Regions from separate parts of the Geobacillus sp. E263 genome, predicted to be linked through region 2. Evidence: riboswitches for the same ligand, from Rfam matches in the RefSeq annotation. Region 2 holds a riboswitch; the other holds the start of a gene.
The links. Region 2 has a riboswitch for thiamine pyrophosphate ahead of tenA (thiaminase II). Riboswitches for the same ligand answer to the same signal wherever they lie in the genome.

Region 1 (5,947 bases), 1.3 Mb from region 2:
TCACCGACAAGCGCACCGCTCCCTTTTTCGCGAAATTGAAACAGCGTAATTCCGCCATCAATCGCTTCTGTTAATACTTCTAATGGCTGTTTTTTACAATTTGTACTTCCCATAATAAAATATACTTTCAATCGTTCTCTCATTGCTTCGCTTGCAATTCGGGCCACTTTCCACTCACCTACCGCGCTTGTTTCTCCCGGTACGCCCAATGATTGGTCGGGCCGTGACCGTGGCCGATGCCTAATTCATGACTAATGGCGGCTTGAATAAACGATTTCGCTGTCTGCACTGCTTCTTGCACTGTTTTTCCTTTTGCGAGTTCTGCCGTTATCGCCGCGGCAAACGTGCATCCTGTTCCATGCGTATGTTTTGTATCGATTCGCTTGCTTGTGAAATAGAAAAATTCACTTCCGTCATATAATACATCGACCGTTTCTTCTCCATCATCGTCATGTCCGCCTTTGATCACAACGTATTTCACTCCTAGTTCATGCAGACGTTTCGCCGCCTCCTTACGGTCCTCAATCGTTCGAATCGTCTGGCCGGTTAATGCTTCCGCTTCCGGAATGTTCGGAGTAACCACCATCGAAATCGGAAGCAAATGCGTTTTTAATGCGCTTACTGCCTCTTCTTGCAATAGCGGAGCGCCGCCTTTGGCAATCATGACCGGGTCGACGATGAGACGGTCCCAACCAAATTGCTTTACTTTCGAAGCAACCACTTCAATAATTTCTGCACTAAACAGCATCCCCGTTTTTACCGCATCCGCTCCTAAATCGGTTCCGACGGATTCAATTTGTTGTGCGACCGCTTCCGGCGGCAATGGATACACTCCTTGGACACCGAGTGTATTTTGCGCCGTTACCGCTGTTAATGCGGACATCCCAAATACACGCAATTCTTGAAACGTCTTTAAATCCGCTTGAATCCCAGCACCGCCGCCGCTGTCAGAACCGGCTATTGTTAACGCTTTATATACCATTATTTCCTCTCCCTTCATTCTCCTTGTTCAATGCGGCCGTATCGGCTGATCTCATCCGCTCCTACGCGGAAAAGCGCGTCCAAAAAGGCGATTTGAAAGCTGCCCGGTCCTTCGTCTCCTGCATTTTTCGCAGCGATTTCCGCGGCAACTCCATAGATGACAAGCGCCGCCGCCGCCGCTTTTAGCACATCCCGCTCTACAGCCGCAAATGCGCCAATAACAGATGTCAATAAGCAGCCAGTTCCGGTCACTTTCGTTAACAACGGGTGTCCGTTACGAATGATATACGTCGTATTTCCATCTGTTACAACATCCTCTTTTCCTGTAATGGCGACTACTGTTTTCAGCTGCTCAGCCGCTTTTTTCGCAAGCGATACGACATCCCCGCTGCCTTCTCCCGCATCAACGCCTTTAATGGTCCACGATTCGCCGATAGTATTCGCGATTTCCGCCGCATTGCCGCGAATGACAGACAGTTGGACCGCGCTCGCAATGTTTCGCGCCGTCTCCGTGCGATACGGCGTCGCCCCGGCGCCAACCGGATCGAAAATAACAGGAACGCCAGCTTCGTTTGCCGCTTTTCCGGCAATGATCATCGCTTCCACTTCTGTTGGATTTAATGTTCCGATATTTAAGACAAGCGCCCCCGCAATTTTTGCCATATCCGCAACTTCCTCTTTCGCATACGCCATGACCGGTGAAGCACCTAACGCAAGCAGTCCGTTTGCCGTAAAATTCGTTACAACAACATTCGTAATGTTATGTACAAGCGGATTGGCTTGTCTAACCATTTGCAATGCGTTTATCGCTTCCTGGTTGTTCATTTCCCATCCTCTCCCTTTTTGCGAAATAAAAAAACACTTTGCGCGCAAGCAAAGTGTATACGGATCCCACAGTCACTTTCCCTGCGCTGGCATTACCCAAACAGGTTCGAACGGTCAACGGCGGAATTAGCCGTACTCTCAGCCTGCTTCCGCAAGCTCCCGCAAAACAATATATAGTTTTTCACAAAAGAGTCTACTCCTTCTTTTCACATATTGCAAGTAAAAATATCACATTATGAACGGTGTTTTGAAATTTCCGGCATCGTTGATCCTTCACTTAGTGAAGGAGATTGGTGCCACGGCTGCGGCATCGGCAAATTAAATAAATCAAGATCGACAATGTATCGGGGGCGCCGTTTTGTTTCTTTATAAATTTTCCCAATATATTCTCCGATCAACCCAAACGCAATAAGCTGCAAGCCGCCGAGAAACCAAATGGATGTAATGAGCGATGTCCAGCCTGTTTGCGTATGGCCGGTAAATTTTAAAAGAAGAAAATATACTCCAAACAATAAGCTGACGAAAAAGGAAACAAACCCAATGAGCGAAATAATGCGAATCGGCGTAATACTAAACGAAGTGATCCCATCAAGGGCAAACGCGATCATTTTTTTGAGCGGATACTTCGTTTTTCCTGCAAACCGCTCTTTCCGATCATAATAGATGGTTGTGGAGCGAAACCCTAGCAGCGGCACAATTCCGCGCAAAAACAAATTCACTTCCTCGAACCGTTCGAGTTCCTCTACCGCCCGCCGGCTCATTAACCGATAATCGGCATGGTTATAAACGAGATCGACTCCCATTGCTCTCATCAGTTTATAAAACCATTGAGCAGTATGGCGTTTAAAAAACGTATCCGTATCGCGCTTATTGCGCACCCCATACACAATTTCATATCCTTCATGAAACTTTTGGACAAAATCGCGAATGACGGAAATATCATCTTGCAAATCCGCATCGATCGAAACGATGCAATCAGAACGCGTTTTCGCAGCAAACAGCCCCGCTAACAGCGCGTTTTGATGCCCCGCATTGCGCGCAAGTTTCACTCCTTTTACTTCCGGATAACGCAAGCTTGCTTTATAAATAATGTCCCATGTCACATCGCCGCTTCCGTCATCGACAAATAATAACGTGCTTTCAGGAGAAACAAGGCGCTCGGCAATCAGCTCCTCCCGAAGATTGCGGAGCTGGCGAATCGTTTCCGGCAATACTTCCTCTTCGTTATAACACGGCACAACAATCGTAAGCATTGGTTCGTTCATGTTAACCCCTCCTTACGGTATCACCTTGTACAAATAAATCGTCCATGCCGATTCTTTGGAATGAAACACTTTTTCAAGCGTCAGCTGATTTTGTTTTGCGTTTTCAATCGGCAATGCCGAGAAAATATAACGGCCGCCCATTTGATAAAACACATCGGTATTGAGCTCTAAATGTTTAATCGTTCGCTTGGAATTCTTTTTAAACATATAATGTTTGCCCAGCTCATCGACAAAAATATAGCAGCGTCCGCCCCATTCATCGAAGTACTCGCGCAGCTTTTTGTTTTTTGCGAGTTCGTTGGCAATGATTTGGCGGAACTGATGTTTATAAGAGAGCGGATAAAAATTGTTGTACGTATCGAGCGTGTAAAATCCGTTATATTGCGCAATCGCCGGATGAATGCCGATGCTGGCGACACGATATTTGTGAACCGGCAGTCCGATGTGCTCTTTTATTTCTTTGAATTGCTTTTCCGCATAAAACTCGCGAAACGACGGCTTATTGCGATGCGCAATTTCCTCGTTAAAAGCAGTGAGAACGACTAACTGAGCGGCAAGCGCTGCAAAACATGCCTTTTTCCATGAATGGCCTTGCTGCCATAAAATTTTAAGGGAAATGGCAAACAGCACGTAAATGACCATCGGCCGCAAAAAGTGATAGCGGGCAAAATTAAATTTATCCAGAAGATCAAAACGTTCTGTTAACGGGACCCAGCCTTTATAAAACCAAAACGCGTACCACGTCGACAGCGCAAAATTCAATACGTGTAAAAATACAAATAGCTTTTCCCGCTTCCATAACTTTTTCTTCCAAACGATATACAACGCCACTAACGTCACCGGCAAAATAATCAGTCCGTGTACCGTCATCACATGTGTATGGCCGAGAATATAGTTTTTAAAAATTAGACGTATGACACGCCAAAGCGGCAAGCGGGCATGAAAATATTCATCACGGCTTGTCGGTTCATCAGAAAATAACAGCGAATGAACAAGGCGGTAATCCACCGCCAAATAAATGGCAGTCATGTACACAATGGCAAAGAAAAAGCGCCAATTCCATCCTTTCCCGCGAATGACATCGACAAGCCACCATATTCCCATCGCACTAAGGAAAAAGAAGAAACCGAGCACGAGACTCGAATAAAACGGCAATAGCGTAAGCACAAGATAGTTTACCCATGAACGCTCGCCAGCGCGGATGTTCAGAAGCGCCCACAGCGCAAGCGGCATTCCAAGCGTGCTAAGCATCCCTGATGGCCAAAACGGTGTCAGCGCAAAAGCAAGCGACGCTCCAATGCGAATCCATACCCATTTTTCATCTGGAACGACATATTTCCTTAACAGCAAGTACATGCCGATAAACGCAAACACGCGAGTAATCGCCTGACTAAGTCCATATGCGTAAATGGATGGAAATAGCGCGTGAAGCCAAACGATTCCGCTAAATTCCGTACCGAACGCATTTCGAGGCAACCCGTTAATAATTTGCGGGATGACCGCATGAACCGAACCAAATAACTCTCCGCTTTTTGTGACGACTTTATACCATGCAATATTGGAATCTAAATTATCATGCACACGCATATGCGCATCTTCGCCAAGCAGAAAATATGGCGATACAAACAGGGCGATTGCAAGGAATGAAAAAAACAGGAGTTGCTTTTCTATTGTCGTCACCTCATCCCCCTCCATTTTTAAAATGTCTTCCTTTATTTTCTAACGAAAAAGGAAAAATATGCATCTTTTCTATCATAGAAAAAAGGCCGCTCCAAAAAGCAGCTTTTGCTTTTTGGAAGCGGCCATGTGTTGCTGATTATGCACACACTTTCATGTTTTTGCCCCTTTTTCTAATTTTTGATACTCTTCTTCTTGCAATTTCCGCCACAATAATTTTCCGCTTGATGTCATCGGCAGCGACGAACGGAATTCGACGATGCGCGGATATTTATAGGCGGCCATTTGAGTTTTCGCCCATTCCATAATTTCTTCTTCTGTGATTTTGCCTACGTACTCATCTTGAAGCACAATAAATGCTTTCACGGTCTCGCCGCGGCGCGGATCAGGAACACCAATGACGCACGCTTGTTGCACGGCCGGATGCTTATAGAGCAACGATTCAACTTCGGTCGGCCATACCTTATAGCCGGACGCGTTGATCATCCGCTTGACGCGGTCGACAATGAAGAAATATCCTTCCTCATCCATGCGGCCGATATCGCCGGTGCGGAAAAACCGTTTTCCATCGATTTCAATAAACGCTTCTTCCGTTTCTTTTTCACGGCGATAATATCCCTTAAACACTTGTGGGCCGTGCACGACGATTTCCCCGATTTCCCCGACGCCAAGCTCTTTTCTGGTCTCCAGGTCAATGATGCGGGCGTCGACGTCAAACGATGGAATGCCCAAGCATTGCAATTTCGGACGATCCGGCGGGTTGAAATGGGTATGCGAAATCGTTTCGGAAAGCCCATATCCTTCCATGTATTGCACTCCTGTCAGCTTAAACAATTTTTCTCCGACCGCTTCTGGAAGCGGCGCGCCCCCGCCAGCGATGCTAGCAAGAGAAGAAATATCATATTTTGACAATGACGGATTGGCCAAAAAGTCAATAAGCATCGTGCTAATATTGACCCAATGTGTACAGCGATGCATTTCAATCAAACGCGCGGCACTATCGCGATTCCAACGGGTCAACAGCACCATCGCCGCTCCCGCAAAAATTGGAAGATGCATGCCTCCTCCCTCAACAACAAATTTAGAAAGCGTTTACAAAAAAATACGCTTCTGTTATTCTTCCTATTACTACTTGTTATACATTATCTATTAACCAACCAGTTAGTATGTATATGTTTTCTTTTATCATACTACGCTCC
Region 2 (5,947 bases):
ACAATGATGACCGTTTTATCATGGGCAATTTGTTTCACCGTCCGCCAAATCGCTTCCGTTCCTTCTTCATCAATCATTGCCGTTGGTTCATCCAAAAACAGTACATCTGGATCTAACGCCAATACGGAAGCAAGGGCGAGCCGTTGCTTCATTCCTCCCGATAGTGTATGAATATCGGTATGCGGCTCTACAAAAAGACCAACTGTCTCTAGCAGCTTCTCGATCCGCTCTTTCATCTCTTCGCGCGGCACACCGATATTTTCGAGCGCAAAGGCGATTTCTTCATCGACAAACGGCATGCAAAATTGCGAATCGGGATCTTGGAAGACGTAGCCCCAATTATTGGGAAGCTGCACTCGCTCTGCTTTCATCGGAATATCGATCGAATGCGGAATCAAGCCCGACAGCACTTGCAACAATGTTGATTTTCCGCATCCGGATGGACCGAGCAACAACACTTTTTCTCCTTCGTAAAACGTGATCGATAAATCTTTAAATAACAATGTATCTTTTCCAGGAAATTTCAAGCGCAGCCGTTCAACAGATGCTATCGGTTTCATCGGTTCACACGCCACCTTTTTTAACGATCAAGCGCATCGTAATCTTCTTTCGAAGCCGGGCGCAACATTTGCGTCACACCAGTTTTTTCTAACGCTTTTACTAAAGAAACGGCAAAAACACCGGCAATCACCACTGCGCCAATAAAACGGGCAATAAGGAATAATGCCAAGTTCCAAGGAGCCAGCGATTCAATATACCCTTTATAAAAATCCATCACAAGCGAGCCAATCGTCGCACCAATCGCCCCTAACGACACGACCAATGCGTCAAACCGTTTATAACGGAACGCGGCAAACACCACTTCCGCCAAAAGCCCTTGAACGACTCCGTAAATAAGCACCTCTAGCCCCCACTCTGAGCCCATAATAAATTCTCCAGAAGAAGCAGCAATTTCCGCTAACAGCGCAACACCTGGCTTGCGGATCAGCAAATATGCCACCGATGCGGCGATAAACCACATGCCGTAAATCAACTGATCGATATGGAAACCAAATGGCTTGACAAAGTAGTAGAAAGGTCCCCAAATTTTATAAATGATCCCAAAAACGACAGAAATCACGATTGTCGTTAAAATATCAACAAGCTTCAATCCTTTAGTTGTTGCTGACATGTTCTTTGATCTCCTTTCTTGCTGATGGCCATGTTTCTAAGCGATATGCCATCTCCCAAAATTCGTATTCATATTCACTGCTAATAAGAAAATGCTGTTCCATCCGTTTGCGATCGGATTCGGTGACTGCTTCCGCAATCGCATCCAAACGGGCGATTTGTTCTTCTACTAAGCTGCGAAACCATTCGGAGCTATATGTTCCAATCCATTTCTGATAGATCGGCTCTTTCGGCTTGCAGTCCTTTAGCCGCTCACCAATCTCATAATAAAGCCAGTAGCACGGCAAAATCGCCGCAATCACATCACCTAAATGCCCTTCATACGCAGCCCGGTACATATGCGACGTATACGCGTATGCGGTCGGCGCCGGAATAAATGACGCTTTTTCTTCTTCCGTGATCCCAAGCAGCTCGGCAAACGTTTCATGCAAAGATAATTCCGCTTCACATGTGCTTTGGGCGTGATACGCCATGCGCGCGGTTGTCTTCAAATCTGGAGACTTCGCCGCTCCAATTGCTTGAACTCTCGCAAAATGGTGCAAATAATACTCATCTTGCATCACATAATAGCGAAAACGAGTAAGGTCTAGCGTTCCTTCCCCTAACTCTCTCACAAAAGGATGGCGAAAGCTTGCCTGCCAGATCGGATCGGCCTTTTTCCGCAATTCCATCGCAAATGACATCTTTATCTCTCCCCCTCTTTTTATAAAAAATAAACACCACTTCCTTTACGATGCGTAAAGAAAGTGGTGTTGCACACATAGTCGTCGAAAAAACACAGAAAAACCCACGACTGCGCCACTCCACTTCCCTACGCTGGTATTACCCAGATCAGGTTCTAAGGGTCTCAAAGGCACACTTTGATCTCAGCCTTTCTAAAGGCCCCCCTAGTGGATTGCGTCCAATATAAAAAATTTTCCCTTGTTTAAATTTATCATATCACGGTAAATATCATTGTCAACCCTTTTTTTACTATTCCACGATGACTGCTGTACCGTATGCCAAGATTTCCGACGTATTCGCCATAATTGCCGCTGTAGCGACTCTTACGCCGATTACCGCATTTGCTCCTTGGCGTTTCGCCTCGTTTATCATGCGTCCAATCGCAATTTTTCTCGCTTCGTCCATCATTTCGGTATACGCCTTGATTTCTCCGCCGACAATCGTTTTCAGACCAGCCATAATGTCTTTGCCGATATGTTTTGACTGTACCGTATTTCCTTGTACAAATCCGATATACTCTTTTATTTGTTTTCCTGGTACATAGTCCGTCGTTGCGATAATCATCACAATCCCTCTTTTCTTTTCATCTATGCTTATCGTTATTCTGTTTAGAAGAAAATAGTCCTGCCAAATGTCGACAAACTTGCCTGCGTTGCGTCTTTGTCCGCAATTCTGTATCATAGAAAAAGCAAACGACTATATCATAATGGAGTGGAGAACGTGGCAAACGTATTTTTAAAACGAAAGCGAAAAAAACGTCTGGAACAAGGACATCCATGGATTTTCCAAAGCGAAGTCGATTATATTGAAGGAGACTTTGAACCAGGCGATTTTGTGGACGTATATAATCATCAACGCTACTTTTTGGCAAAGGGCTATATTAACCCGAAATCGCAAATCATTGTGCGCGTTTTGACGCAAAATCCTGATGAAGAGCTAAATGAACAATTTTTTGTCGACCGAATCCGCAAAGCATGGGAGTATCGTGAGCGAATGATTCCCGGCGTTCGCTCATGCCGCGCTATTTACGGTGAAGCTGACTTTTTACCGGGGCTGATCGTCGATAAATACGAAGACGTGCTTGTCGTTCAGATTCTTTCCCTCGGGATGGAAAAACGGAAAGACTGGATTTTGCGTGGTTTGCTTGAAGTATTTAAGCCAAAAGCGATTTATTTGCGCAATGACGTGTATGTCCGCGAGCTAGAAGGGCTAGAGCAAGAAAAAGGCTTTTGGTATGGCCAGTCGGAAACGGAAGTGCTGATTGAAGAAAACGGCGTCAAATATATCGTCGACATTGAAAACGGGCAAAAGACGGGATTTTTCTTCGACCAAAGACAAAACCGAGCGGCGATTAAACCGCTCATTAACAGCGATACAACAGTGCTCGACTGTTTTACCCATACTGGCTCGTTTATGCTCAATGCGTGCTTATATGGTGCGAAACACGTCACTGCGGTCGATATTTCCGAACACGCCATTGAAACAGCAAAACGCAACGCCGCACTCAATGGCTTTACCAACGTCGATTTTGTCGTCGCCAATGCATTCGATTATTTGCGCGAAGCGGTTCGCGATGGAAAGAAATGGGACGTTGTCATCATTGACCCGCCAGCGTTTGCGAAATCAGCTCAAGCCGTTCCGAAAGCGCTGCGCGGCTATAAAGACATTAACTTAAACGGCTTAAAGCTTGTCAAAGATGGCGGCTTTTTCGTCACAGCGAGCTGTTCGTACCATGTTCACGCTGATTTGTTCCAAGCGATGATCGAAGAAGCGGCGTTTGATGCGAAGAAAATTTTGCGGCAAGTGTACTGGAGCGGCGCCGGCTACGATCATCCAAAGCTGCTTGCTGCCGATGAAGGCGACTATTTAAAATTTGCCATTTATGAAGTGCATTCGCGCAGATAGCTAAATGGTTCCATTTTCTAAACAAAAAAAACGCTTAGGACTGTCATACAGTCCTAAGCGTTTTATTTTTTATGCAAAATATATAAGTAAAAGCTAATAGAAATCAACACGGATAGTGCGGCAGTTATATAAATGCTAGAGTAACCGAACCAATGGCCAATTTGCCCAAAAGCCATCGCTCCTACTCCGACCCCTAAATCGAAAAAGGCGAAAAAGGTCGCATTTGCCATTCCTTTTCGGTTTTTTGCCGCTTTTTCCACAGACCATGCTTGCAGTGCTGGCTGCACCGTTCCAAACCCTAGCCCGTAAAGAATCGCTGCGATAAACAAAATCGCATTGCTTGGCAGCCAAGCCAACAATAACATTGCAATGAAAATCAGTGCAGCACCTGGTATAAACACCGCCTGATGGCCTTTTCTATCATACAACCGGCCGGCAAACGTTCTTGTTACCATTAACGCAAGCGCATATAGCAAGAAATACCATTGAATTCCTGAAATTCCTTTTTGTGCAGTATATAGTGGCAGAAATGAGGCAATTCCTCCAAATGTCACCGTAAGGAAAAATAGCAAAATTGAAGGCTCTAGCGCGCTTTTTTCATAAATATCCCACTTATTACGCGCTTGCGCTTGCGGCTGTCCGATTTTTTTATATGTAATATTCGAAGCAAACAATAGTGACGCCAAACCTAAAACGGCACAAATCAAAAAAAGATGGCGGAATGACAACATTCCGGCGAGCAATAACCCCATAGATGGCCCAAAAGCAAGTGCTAAATTCCCTGATAGTCCATAATACCCCATTCCTTCGCCTCTCCGGCTGGCAGGGATAATGTCCGTGGCAATCGTTCCGGAGGCAGTAGTCGAAAACCCCCACCCAATGCCTTGAATAACCCTCATCATAAACAACAAAAAAATGCTCGCGATAAAGCTGTATGATCCGACCGAAAGGACAAAGATCGCAAGCCCTAGCAAAAATACAAAACGCCGCCCCTTTGTTTCTAACGCATGCCCGGCAAACGGCCGCACCATTAATGCCGCAAATGTGAAAATCCCGACCACTAAACCGATCAGCTGGTCATTGCCGCCAAGATGCTCGACAAACAGCGGAATCGTCGGCAATGTCATTTGAAATCCAAGAAAAACAAAAAAATTAGCTAAACAAATAAGTATAAAATCTTTTGTCCAAATTTTTTCCTTCGTTGCATCTATGATGTTTTGACTTTGTGGTTCCCCCACCGCAAACTCCCTCCAATCATTCATTTTAAACCGAACACTCAATACAGTTTAGTGTAACATAAATAGATAAATTTTTTATGTAAAAAGCTTATTGGAAATTTATAATGAGATAAAAAAGCTGCCCGTCTAGGCAGCTTTTAGTTCCATCCTTTGCGTTGTCGCAACGAAGCAATTTGCGCCGTATGATGTTTGCCGTGCCATGCGTGCATGGCGATTAACACATATAAAGGGACGTTCTCTTTTGTACCTTCATGATAAAAATTCCGCTGAAAATCATCGCTGCTCATCGACTCTAGCAGATGCGCCCACCGCTCGTGAAGGCCTTCGAGCAATTGCAGCGATGGCTCGATATGTAGTGAACGAGCTTCTGTCGTCTTTGCCCAATCATTTTCCTCAAACGGTTTAATCGAAGGAACATCTTCCGTCAATGTCCATTTTGTGCGCAAAAACGCGTTCATGCTTGCATCGGCGATGTGATGGACAACTTGTGCAACCGTCCACCCACCATCTCGATACGGCGTGTTCAGCTGTTCTTCATTTAATCCGCTGACCGCCTCCCGCAATTTTGCTGGTATTTGGCGGATATCAGAAATCCACTGTTTCGCATCTTCTTCGCAAAACGCAGCCGGGGCTTGAAATTTACCAATCGGGTAGCGAATTTCATCCATATTTTTTTCCTCCTCTTCTTATATACATATTCTATAACCCATAAAAAAATCCTGCTTAAATATAGACAGCATATCATTACATAGCTTCTATTAAAATTACTTTCACTTATGCCGGATATAATTGCCGCAGCGAAGTTTACAAAAGGACAGTACAAAATAATTTGACAAGAGACGGGCAGCCTAAAGCCATCTCTCCTCACCGAAGCAAAATAAAGCTGCCGAGAAATGAACGGCAGCTTTTGT

Region 1: it holds a riboswitch for thiamine pyrophosphate, as region 2 does, so the genes downstream of both, thiM (hydroxyethylthiazole kinase) here and tenA (thiaminase II) in region 2, are expected to answer to the same signal.

Annotation. Positions count from the first base shown of each region.
Region 1 covers NZ_CP041632.1:1,474,562-1,480,508, reverse strand. Annotated here, with positions in the region: gene thiE (thiamine phosphate synthase) at 1-167, opposite strand, end outside; gene thiD (bifunctional hydroxymethylpyrimidine kinase/phosphomethylpyrimidine kinase) at 179-982, opposite strand; gene thiM (hydroxyethylthiazole kinase) at 997-1,806, opposite strand; TPP riboswitch at 1,868-1,979, opposite strand; gene FNL97_RS07685 (glycosyltransferase family 2 protein) at 2,040-3,071, opposite strand; gene FNL97_RS07680 (DUF6044 family protein) at 3,084-4,751, opposite strand; partial or broken gene FNL97_RS07675 (AMP-binding protein) at 4,902-5,840, opposite strand.
Region 2 covers NZ_CP041632.1:2,807,182-2,813,128, forward strand. Annotated here, with positions in the region: gene FNL97_RS14370 (ABC transporter ATP-binding protein) at 1-560, opposite strand, end outside; gene FNL97_RS14375 (ECF transporter S component) at 581-1,171, opposite strand; gene tenA (thiaminase II) at 1,155-1,853, opposite strand; TPP riboswitch at 1,962-2,069, opposite strand; gene FNL97_RS14385 (YbjQ family protein) at 2,143-2,457, opposite strand; gene FNL97_RS14390 (class I SAM-dependent rRNA methyltransferase) at 2,614-3,798, shown strand; gene FNL97_RS14395 (MFS transporter) at 3,861-5,060, opposite strand; gene FNL97_RS14400 (YfiT family bacillithiol transferase) at 5,174-5,704, opposite strand.